DNA from 2 places in the Achromobacter veterisilvae genome. Region 2 is predicted to be linked to the other one. Evidence: riboswitches for the same ligand, from Rfam matches in the RefSeq annotation. Region 2 holds a riboswitch; the other holds the start of a gene.
What was found. Region 2 has a riboswitch for glycine ahead of WHX56_RS24300 (D-amino acid dehydrogenase). Riboswitches for the same ligand answer to the same signal wherever they lie in the genome.

Region 1: linked by a shared signal. The riboswitch ahead of gcvT (glycine cleavage system aminomethyltransferase GcvT) and the one ahead of WHX56_RS24300 (D-amino acid dehydrogenase) in region 2 are both predicted to bind glycine.

The regions. Positions count from the first base shown of each region.
Region 1 is NZ_CP148753.1:19,156-23,562, reverse strand. Features, by position in the region: gene WHX56_RS00085 (NAD(P)/FAD-dependent oxidoreductase) at 1-143, shown strand, start outside; gene WHX56_RS00080 (superoxide dismutase) at 287-901, shown strand; gene WHX56_RS00075 (ZIP family metal transporter) at 932-1,825, shown strand; glycine riboswitch at 1,991-2,086, shown strand; glycine riboswitch at 2,121-2,244, shown strand; gene gcvT (glycine cleavage system aminomethyltransferase GcvT) at 2,331-3,431, shown strand; gene gcvH (glycine cleavage system protein GcvH) at 3,533-3,910, shown strand; gene gcvP (aminomethyl-transferring glycine dehydrogenase) at 4,011-4,407, shown strand, end outside.
Region 2 is NZ_CP148753.1:5,236,867-5,241,273, forward strand. Features, by position in the region: gene WHX56_RS24285 (MetQ/NlpA family ABC transporter substrate-binding protein) at 1-25, opposite strand, end outside; gene WHX56_RS24290 (CopD family protein) at 181-606, opposite strand; gene WHX56_RS24295 (DUF2242 domain-containing protein) at 667-1,464, opposite strand; glycine riboswitch at 1,861-1,952, shown strand; glycine riboswitch at 1,954-2,046, shown strand; gene WHX56_RS24300 (D-amino acid dehydrogenase) at 2,092-3,324, shown strand; gene WHX56_RS24305 (amidohydrolase family protein) at 3,337-4,407, opposite strand, start outside.

The DNA.
Region 1 (4,407 bases), 1.3 Mb from region 2:
GCCTGGACCAGAAATCCATGCAGGCGAAGACCGCTCCGGGCCTTTACTTCATCGGCGAGGCCGTGGACGTCACCGGATGGCTGGGCGGCTACAACTTCCAGTGGGCCTGGGCCTCGGGCGTGGCTTGCGGCAAGGCGCTGTAGGCCGGCGGGGCCGATAGCGGCGGGCGCCCCGTGTGAAAGGAATTGCAGCATTGCCATTGTGGTATTAAATAAAAATAAATATCATTTATGTTTTCGATATTGATGCCGGCCCTCATCCGAGGGCGGATCCGACGGAGACATGCATGGCCTATACCCTTCCGACCCTGCCGTACGCCTACGACGCCCTGGAGCCTCACATCGACGCGATGACGATGGAGATCCACTACAGCAAGCACCACCAGACCTACGTCAACAGCCTGAACGCGGCGCTGGAGGGGGCGGGCATCGCCACCGACGAGCCCGTCGAGGCCCTGGTGTCCCGCCTGGACCAGTTGCCCGAGGCCGTGCGCGGCGCCGTGCGCAACCACGGCGGCGGCCACGCCAACCACAGCCTGTTCTGGTCGGTCATGTCCCCCGAGGGCGGCGGCGAACCCGACGGCGCCCTGGCGGCGGCCATCGAGTCCGACCTGGGCGGCCTGGCCGCCTTCAAGGACGCCTTCACCAAGGCCGCGCTGACCCGTTTCGGCAGCGGCTGGGCCTGGCTCTCGGTGACGCCGGCCGGCAAGCTGACGGTGGAAAGCAGCGCCAACCAGGACAGCCCGCTGATGCTGGGCAATACGCCGATCCTGGGGTTGGACGTCTGGGAACATGCCTATTACCTGAAGTACCAGAATCGCCGACCGGAATACATCGCCGCCTTCTACAATGTCGTGAATTGGCCGGAAGTGGCGCGCCGCTACGCCGCGGCGAAGCGCTGAGCGCGTCCCTGGCAAGGAGGGCAGCGGTATATGAATACCTTCAGCCGTCATCGCGTGCGGCCGGCGGCCACCAGCATCAGCGTCTGGACGCTGGCCGTGCTGGTGTCCTGCCTGGGGCTGCACCAGCTATGGGCGTACCTGGACGTGCGCGCGCCGCACGTCGCGGACGCCCTGCTGGGCGGGCTGGTCGCCGCGGGCGCGACCGCGCTGGGGACGGTGCCCATCCTTTTCGCGCGCACCATTCCCCAGAAAATGCAGGACAGCATGTTCGGCTTCGGCGCCGGCGTCATGCTGGCGGCCAGCGCCTTTTCGCTGGTGGCCCCGGGCATCGCCGCGGGCCGCGAGCTGGGCTACGGGCCGTGGGGGGCGGGCCTGACGGTGGGCGCCGCCGTGCTGCTGGGGGCGGCCGTCCTGCTGATCATGGACCGCACGCTGCCGCATGAGCATTTCATCAAGGGCCGGGAAGGGATCGAGGCGCACCGCCTGCGCCGCACCTGGCTGTTCGTGTTCGCCATCACCCTGCACAACCTGCCGGAAGGCCTGGCCATCGGCGTGGGCTACGCGGGCAACGATCCCGTGCGCGGCACCGCGCTGGCCACTGGCATCGCGATCCAGGACATCCCCGAGGGGCTGGTCGTGGCGGTGGCGCTGCTGGCCGCGGGCTACCAGCGCGCGTTCGCGGTGGCGCTGGGGATGCTGTCCGGGCTGGTCGAGCCGCTGGGCGCCGTGCTGGGCGCGGCCGTGGTCGGCTGGTCGGAACCGCTGCTGCCGTGGGGGCTGGGTTTCGCCGCGGGGGCGATGCTGTTCGTGATCAGCCACGAGATCATCCCGGAGTCGCACCGCAAGGGGCACGAGGTCTACGCCACTTGCGGGCTGATGCTGGGCTTCGTGCTGATGATGCTGCTGGACACCGCGCTGGGGTAGGGCGGGCCGCCGGCGCGTAAGGGGGCGCGTAAGGGGTGTCTGACACCCCTGAAATGCCGGTCCAGGCTGAAGGCCGTCCGCCATGGGTGTCAGACACCGGTCCTTTTGTGTCGGACACCGGTCCTTTTCCGGGGCCTCTTTTCGATGTATGCTTTCGGCGCTGTCACGCATGTTGCGGGAGAGAGCGGCCTGTATGCCCGGCCGCCGCCGAAGGCGCAATTCGCCCGGAATCGCTCAGGTAACCCATACCGCCCATGCTTGCCCTGTCCCGGTTTTTCACCGCGCGGACGCGGCAAAACAGTACTCTGGAGAGACCTGGCGCCGCCCCTGGAACAAGGGACATAGCGAGCAGCCCAGGCGCCGAAGGTGCAAACCCGCTTAGCGGGGCAACTCTCAGGCAAAAGGACAGAGGGGCGGAAGATTCAGCCGTTGTGCAGGCGCAGCCCGCCTGGTACCACCGGCATTCCGTAACCCTGGCAACAATGCCGTCCCGGAGTTCCCGCGCATGTCCGCACCCCTCAAACGCACCCCGCTGGCCGAAGAACACATCGCCTCTGGCGCCCGTATGGTCGACTTCGGCGGCTGGGACATGCCCCTGGCCTACGGCTCGCAACTGGAGGAGCACCACGCCGTGCGCCAGGACGCGGGCATGTTCGACGTGTCGCACATGCTGAACGTCGACGTGACGGGCCCGGACGCGTTCGCGTTCCTGCAGCGCCTGGTCGCCAACGACGTGGCCAAGCTGACCGTGCCCGGCAAGGCGCTCTATAGCTGCATGCTGAATCCGCAGGGCGGCGTGATCGACGACCTGATCATCTACTTCTTCGCCGCCGACGAATGGCGCGTGGTCGTCAATGCCGGCACCGCCGACAAGGACATCGCCTGGATGCTGCGCGTGAAGCAGGCCGGCGGTTTCGACGTCGTCATCGCGCCCCGCCGCGACCTGTCCATGGTGGCCGTGCAGGGCCCCAATGCCCGCGCCAAGGTCTGGGCCGCGCGCCCGGCATGGCAGGCCGCCACTGAATCGTTGACCCCCTTCGTGGCCGCCGTCGTCGGCGACGATACCCTGGTGGCCCGCACCGGCTACACCGGCGAGGACGGCTTCGAAATCGTGCTGCCCGCCACCGAGGCCGTGCAACTGTGGCGCGACCTGGCCGCCCAGGGCGTGCGTCCCTGCGGTCTGGGCGCGCGCGACACGCTGCGCCTGGAAGCCGGCATGAACCTCTACGGCCAGGACATGGACGAACTGGTCCAGCCCGGCCAGGCCGGCCTGACCTGGACCGTATCCCTGAAGGACGCCGAGCGCCGCTTCATCGGCCGCGAAGCGCTGGAGCAGTTCGCCACGCCGGCCGCCTTCCTCGGCCTGAAGCTGCAGGAGCGCGGCGTCATGCGCGCGCACATGGCCGTGCGCACCAAGGAAGGCATGGGTGAACTCACCAGCGGCACCATGTCGCCCACGCTCGGCGTGTCCATCGGCTTTGCCCGCCTGCCGCAAGGCGTGCGTCCGGGCGACACGGCCGAGGTCGATATCCGCGGCAAATGGGTGCCCGCCCTGGTATGCAAATTGCCGTTCGTCCGCAACGGCAAAGAAGTCGAACACTCGTAAACTCGAAGCTTCGCGCGGGCGCCGGCCCCTATGGGGCGGCAGGGCCGCCCGCGCGAGGCGCGCAACACCATTCATCTACCCGCATTCCCTCAGGAGTTCCCATGAGTCTGCCCACCGATCGCAAGTACACCGAGTCCCATGAATGGGTCAAAGCCGAAGGCGACGTGTTCGTCGTCGGCATCACCGATACCGCCCAGGACCAGTTGGGCGACCTGGTTTTCGTCGGCGACGTGAAGGTCGGCGCCAAGCTGAACGCCGGCGAGACCGCCGGCGTGGTCGAGTCGGTCAAGGCTGCCTCCGACATCTACGCGCCGGTCGCCGGCGAGATCGTCGCTTTCAACGAAGAGCTGGAAAACAATCCCAACCTGATCAACGAATCGGCCTTCACCGCCTGGATCTTCAAGATCAAGCCGGTCAACGCGGCCGACGCCGACAAGCTGCTGGACGCCGCCGGCTACGAAGCCGTCGCCAACGGCTAAGCCGGTCGGGGAGGGCGCGCGGCCATAGCGGCCCGGCGCCCGCCCCGCCAGATGCAATACCGACCGTCCTCCGACGGCACCGCCACCCCGAGATCTCCCCATGTCGCGCGCCCTAGACACCCATACCGACTTCATCCCCCGCCACATCGGCCCCTCCGACGCCGCCCAGGCCGCCATGCTCGCCGTCATCGGCAGCGCCAGCCTGGACGCCCTGATCGAGGAAGTCGTGCCGCCCAAGATCCGCAGCCAGGCCCCGCTGGCGCTGCCGCAATCGCGCAGCGAAACCGACGTGCTGGACGAACTGAAGCAGATCGCGGGCCGCAACCAGGTCTACCGCAGCTACATCGGCCAGGGGTACTACGGCACGCACACGCCCAACGTGGTGTTGCGCAACATCCTCGAGAATCCCGCCTGGTACACGGCCTACACGCCGTACCAGCCCGAGATCTCGCAGGGCCGCCTGGAGGCCCTGCTGAATTACCAGACCATGGTCGCCG
Region 2 (4,407 bases):
GCTTCTTGAAAAAACGGGGAGTCATATTGAAATCGCCTCTCAGGCTAAGCGGTTATGAGAGAAACGATTCTAGGGATGGGGGTCCGCCCGGCGAACGAATACTTCGTTGAGTCCTTATTACAGGGTTGTTTGGTTATGGCCGCGCGGCATATGCCGGCGGCGGAAGCCCGGCGCGCGGCCTCAGAAGGGCTTGACGACGACCAGCGTCACGATCGCGGCGGACGCGACGACGGTGACGGGCGCATACAGGTCGACCAGCGGCGGACGCCGGGCGCTGCCGTCCGCCATGCGGCGCAGGGCCGCGGTCTGGATGCCCAGCAGCGCCGACAGCCCCAGCGCGAAGCCGATCTTGATCCAGATCCAGCTCATGGCGAACCAGCCGAAGGTCACGGCCAGGTGCAGGCCGATCAGCCAGGTCAGCACCATGGCCGGCGTGGTCACGAACAGCGTCCATCGTCGCAGGGCGCCCAGCATCCTGCGTTCTTTCGGGGCTTCGTCGCCCTCCTGCGGCTGCGAGGACAGCAGGAACAGCGACACGAACAGCGAGCCGCCCAGCCAGGCGGCCACCGCCGCGACGTGGAGCATTTTCAGGAGTTGATAAGTCATGGCCCGGATTATCGCCGCTCGCGGGCGCCGGCAGGAACCGCCGCGCCGCATCCGTTTGCGCTACGGCAAACCGGCACCCTGCCCGGCCGCGTCCGGGCCCGCCGGCGCGGGGGTGGCGGGAGCGGAAGCGCCCGTCGCGGGGGTGGCCGGCGCCGGGCTTTCCGCGGGCGCGGCCTTGCCGCCGCTGCCGGGCGCGTCGGCGGCCGCCGCCGGGTTCAAGGTATCGGCCGGCGCGTTCGGAGACACGGCGGGCTCGGCGGGCGCGGGCTTGGGCGGCGCCTTGGCGCGGGCCGGGTTCGCGGGCGCCGCCTGCGGCGCGGAGGCGGCCTGGGCGTCCGGCAGGAAGCGCTGCAACAGTTGGAAGAACCCGTCGTAGAACTGCGGGCGCGCCACCGTCTGGCTGGCCGTCTTCACCAGCGAGTCGTCGCTGGCGCCGAACGGCATGGACACCTGGCCCAGCACGCTCACGCCCACGCTGGCCGAGTTGGCGGTGCGCTTGATCGAGTAGCGGTCCTGCACCGCGTTGGCGAACACCGTCGCGCGCTCGTTCGAGTTGCCGTCGGAGGCGCACTCGATATTGAAGCTGATCTGCGTGTGCTGGCCGTCTTCGCCCTGGAAGTTCTTATGTCCCGTCACCCGGGCGCCCTCGAACTTGTCGATGTTGTAGCCCTGGCTCAGCAGGGCGCGGCGGCCGGCGTCGCAGGCGGCGGCGCTGCCGGCGGGAACCGTCCGCGAATAGGTGTCGCTCTGGGCGAAGTTTTCTTTTTCGAATTCGGGTTTGGGGGATGAGCACCCTGCCAGGACGCCCGCCAGGACAGCCAGCAGCGCAACAGATGGACGGCGGATAACACGGGGCATGAATAAGGGTCCGGCTTGAAGCAACAAAAACGGGTTATAGCGCATCCTCGCCGGGATTCCTTTACCAGGAATGTGCAGTTCAACAGAGAGGTAACAGGGGAAATGGGGACGTGCTTTCCGCCATCCCCGCCCCGGAAACCGCCAATCAGGGCCTGGGCAGGCGCCTGAGCCAGCTATCCCATGAATCGATTCGCAGGGGGATGGAAAACGTCCGCTCGTAGCCGTGGCGCTTCCTGCTTTCGGCCAGATCGTCTATTCGTCCCGGCTGCCATAGACTTCGCCGAACAGCGCGCGCTTCAGCGCTTCGATGGAGTTGGTTACCGAAGGGTCCGTTGAAACTGGGACTAACCCTGGGTCTCATTCCGTGGAATTTTGGCTATTCTCTCCCAGTCGATCCAAAACCCCGCAGAAGAGACCTGCCCCCGCGGCGGGCGCCGACGGAGCAACCGCCCCGGAAACTCTCAGGCAAACAGGACTGCGCGGTCTAGACAATCTGGAGAGAGGCGCCGCGCGCGCCCACCGAAGGGGAACCCGCCGCCGTCCGCGCGAACGGGTGAAGCTCTCAGGTACAGAGACAGATGGGGTGCTGCGGCCGGGTGGCCGCGGCCACTCGACCCTGGAGCGACCATGCCCCGCATCGCCATCATCGGCGCCGGTATCACCGGCGTCACGTCCGCCTACGCCTTGAACAAACTGGGATACGACGTCACCGTTTACGACCGCCAGCGCTATCCCGCCATGGAAACGTCCTACGCCAACGGCGGCCAGTTGTCGGCCAGCAACGCCGAGGTCTGGAACAGCGTGTCCACCGTCATGAAGGGCCTGCGCTGGCTCGGGCGCCACAATGCGCCGCTGCTGCTCAACCCCAGGTTCAGTTGGCACAAGTATTCCTGGCTGGCCCAGTTCGTCGGGCAGATCCGGCACTACCGCCAGAACACCATCGCCACCACGCGCCTGGCCATCGAAGCGCGCCAGCACTTGTTCGCCATGGCCGAAGAGGAAGGCATAGACTTCGACCTGGAGCGCCGGGGCATCCTGCACATCTACCATGACGCCGCCAGCTTCGAAACCGCGCGCCGCGCCAACGCGCTGCTGCAGGAAGGCGGGCTGGAACGCTATGCCGTGTCGGCCGAGGAAGCGCGCCGCATCGAGCCCGCGCTGCAGACCGACTGCCATGGCGGTTTCTACACCCCGTCGGACGCCACCGGCGACATCCACAAGTTCACCAGCGGCCTGGCCCGCGCCTGCGAACGCCGGGGCGTGCGCTTCGTGCAGGACGCCGAGGTCCGGGACATCGTCCATGAAGGCGGCGCCTATCTGCTGGACATCGCGGGCGAAGACGGCGCGCGGCCCGGCCAGCGCGAATCCGCCGACGCCATCGTCATCTGCGCGGGCGCCGCGAGCCGGCAATTCGCCAAGCGGCTGGGCGACTCGCTCAACATCTATCCGGTCAAGGGCTATTCCATCAGCGTGCACCTGGACGACGCGCAAAGCCGCGCCGCCGCGCCCGGCGTGAGCCTGCTCGACGAAGCCGCCAAGATCGTCACCAGCCGGCTGGGCGACCGTTTCCGCGTCGCCGGCACGGCCGAATTCAACGGCTTCAACATGGACATCCGCGCCGAGCGGGTCCAGCCGCTGATCGACTGGACCCGCCAGCACTTCCCCGGCATCCGCACGTCGCGCGTGGTGCCATGGTGCGGGCTGCGCCCGATGACGCCGAACATGATGCCGAGGGTCGGCCCCGGCAAGCGGCCGGGCGTGTTCTACAACACGGGCCACGGCCACCTGGGATGGACGCTTTCGGCGGCGACGGCGCAATTGCTCGCGGCCAGCGTGAAGGGGGCCATGGCCGGGGCTTGATGGCCGCGGCGTTCAATGCGCCGCGACCGCCTCCCTGCTGCCCTGCCCGGCCGCGCGCGGCGCCGCGTCCGCGCCGCGCGGGCCGGCATCCTTGCAGATCTTCCCGTCCTTCATCACCAGGCTGATCCGTTCCGGATCGACCAGCAAGGACAAGTCATCCAGCGGATTGCCGTCCACCATGACGATGTCCGCCAGGTAGCCGGGGCGCAGCATGCCTATTTCATCCGGCCGCAGCATGATCTGGCCGCCCAGCCGGGTGGCCGCCACCAGCGCTTCGGTGGGCGTCATGCCGATGTAGTCGACGAAGTACTGGAGGTCGGTGGCGTTGGTCCCATGCGGCATCCACGCGAAGCCATAGTCTCCGCCGGGCAGGATGCGGATGCCGCGCTTGTGCATTTTGCGCAGCGATTCCGAGGCGATCTCCAGTTCGCGCTTGTAGCCCATCTTTTCGGCGATGGCGGGCGTGATGCCGTAATCGGAGGCATTGAAGGCCGTCCTGACCAGCCAGCCGATACCCGGCGCGACGAAGTGCCTGTCCTTGTTGGCCTCCAGCATATCGAGCGCCTCTTCGTCGGCGAAGCTGGCGTGATAGATGATCTCGATGCCGTGGCGCACGCACTGTTTGACCGATTCGCTGGAACGCGCGTGCGCCGCGACGCGCTTTCCATAGCGCCTGGCCTCGCTGGCCAGCATGGCGATCTCGTCCTCGGCGAACGGCGACATCTCGGCCGGCAACCCGGCGATGTACTCGCCCGACAGGTTGATTTTCAGATGATCGACCCCGTACTTGATGAACGTCCGCGCCGACCGCCGGATCTCTTCGGGGCCGCTGCACACACTGCCGAAGCTGAGCGCCTCGAACGGCATGTGCGGCAGCGTATTGTCGCCCAGCGCGCCGATTGTCGTGATCTCCTGGCTGCCCGCCAGATAGCGCGGCCCCGGGCACTCCCCCGCGTCGATCGCGTTGCGCAGCACCACGTCCAGGCGCGGTTTGGCCGCCGCGGCGCCGATGGCCGAGGTCCAGCCCATTTCCAGATACCGCTTCGCCACGCGCACACACCACAGTATGTGTTCTTCCGGCGG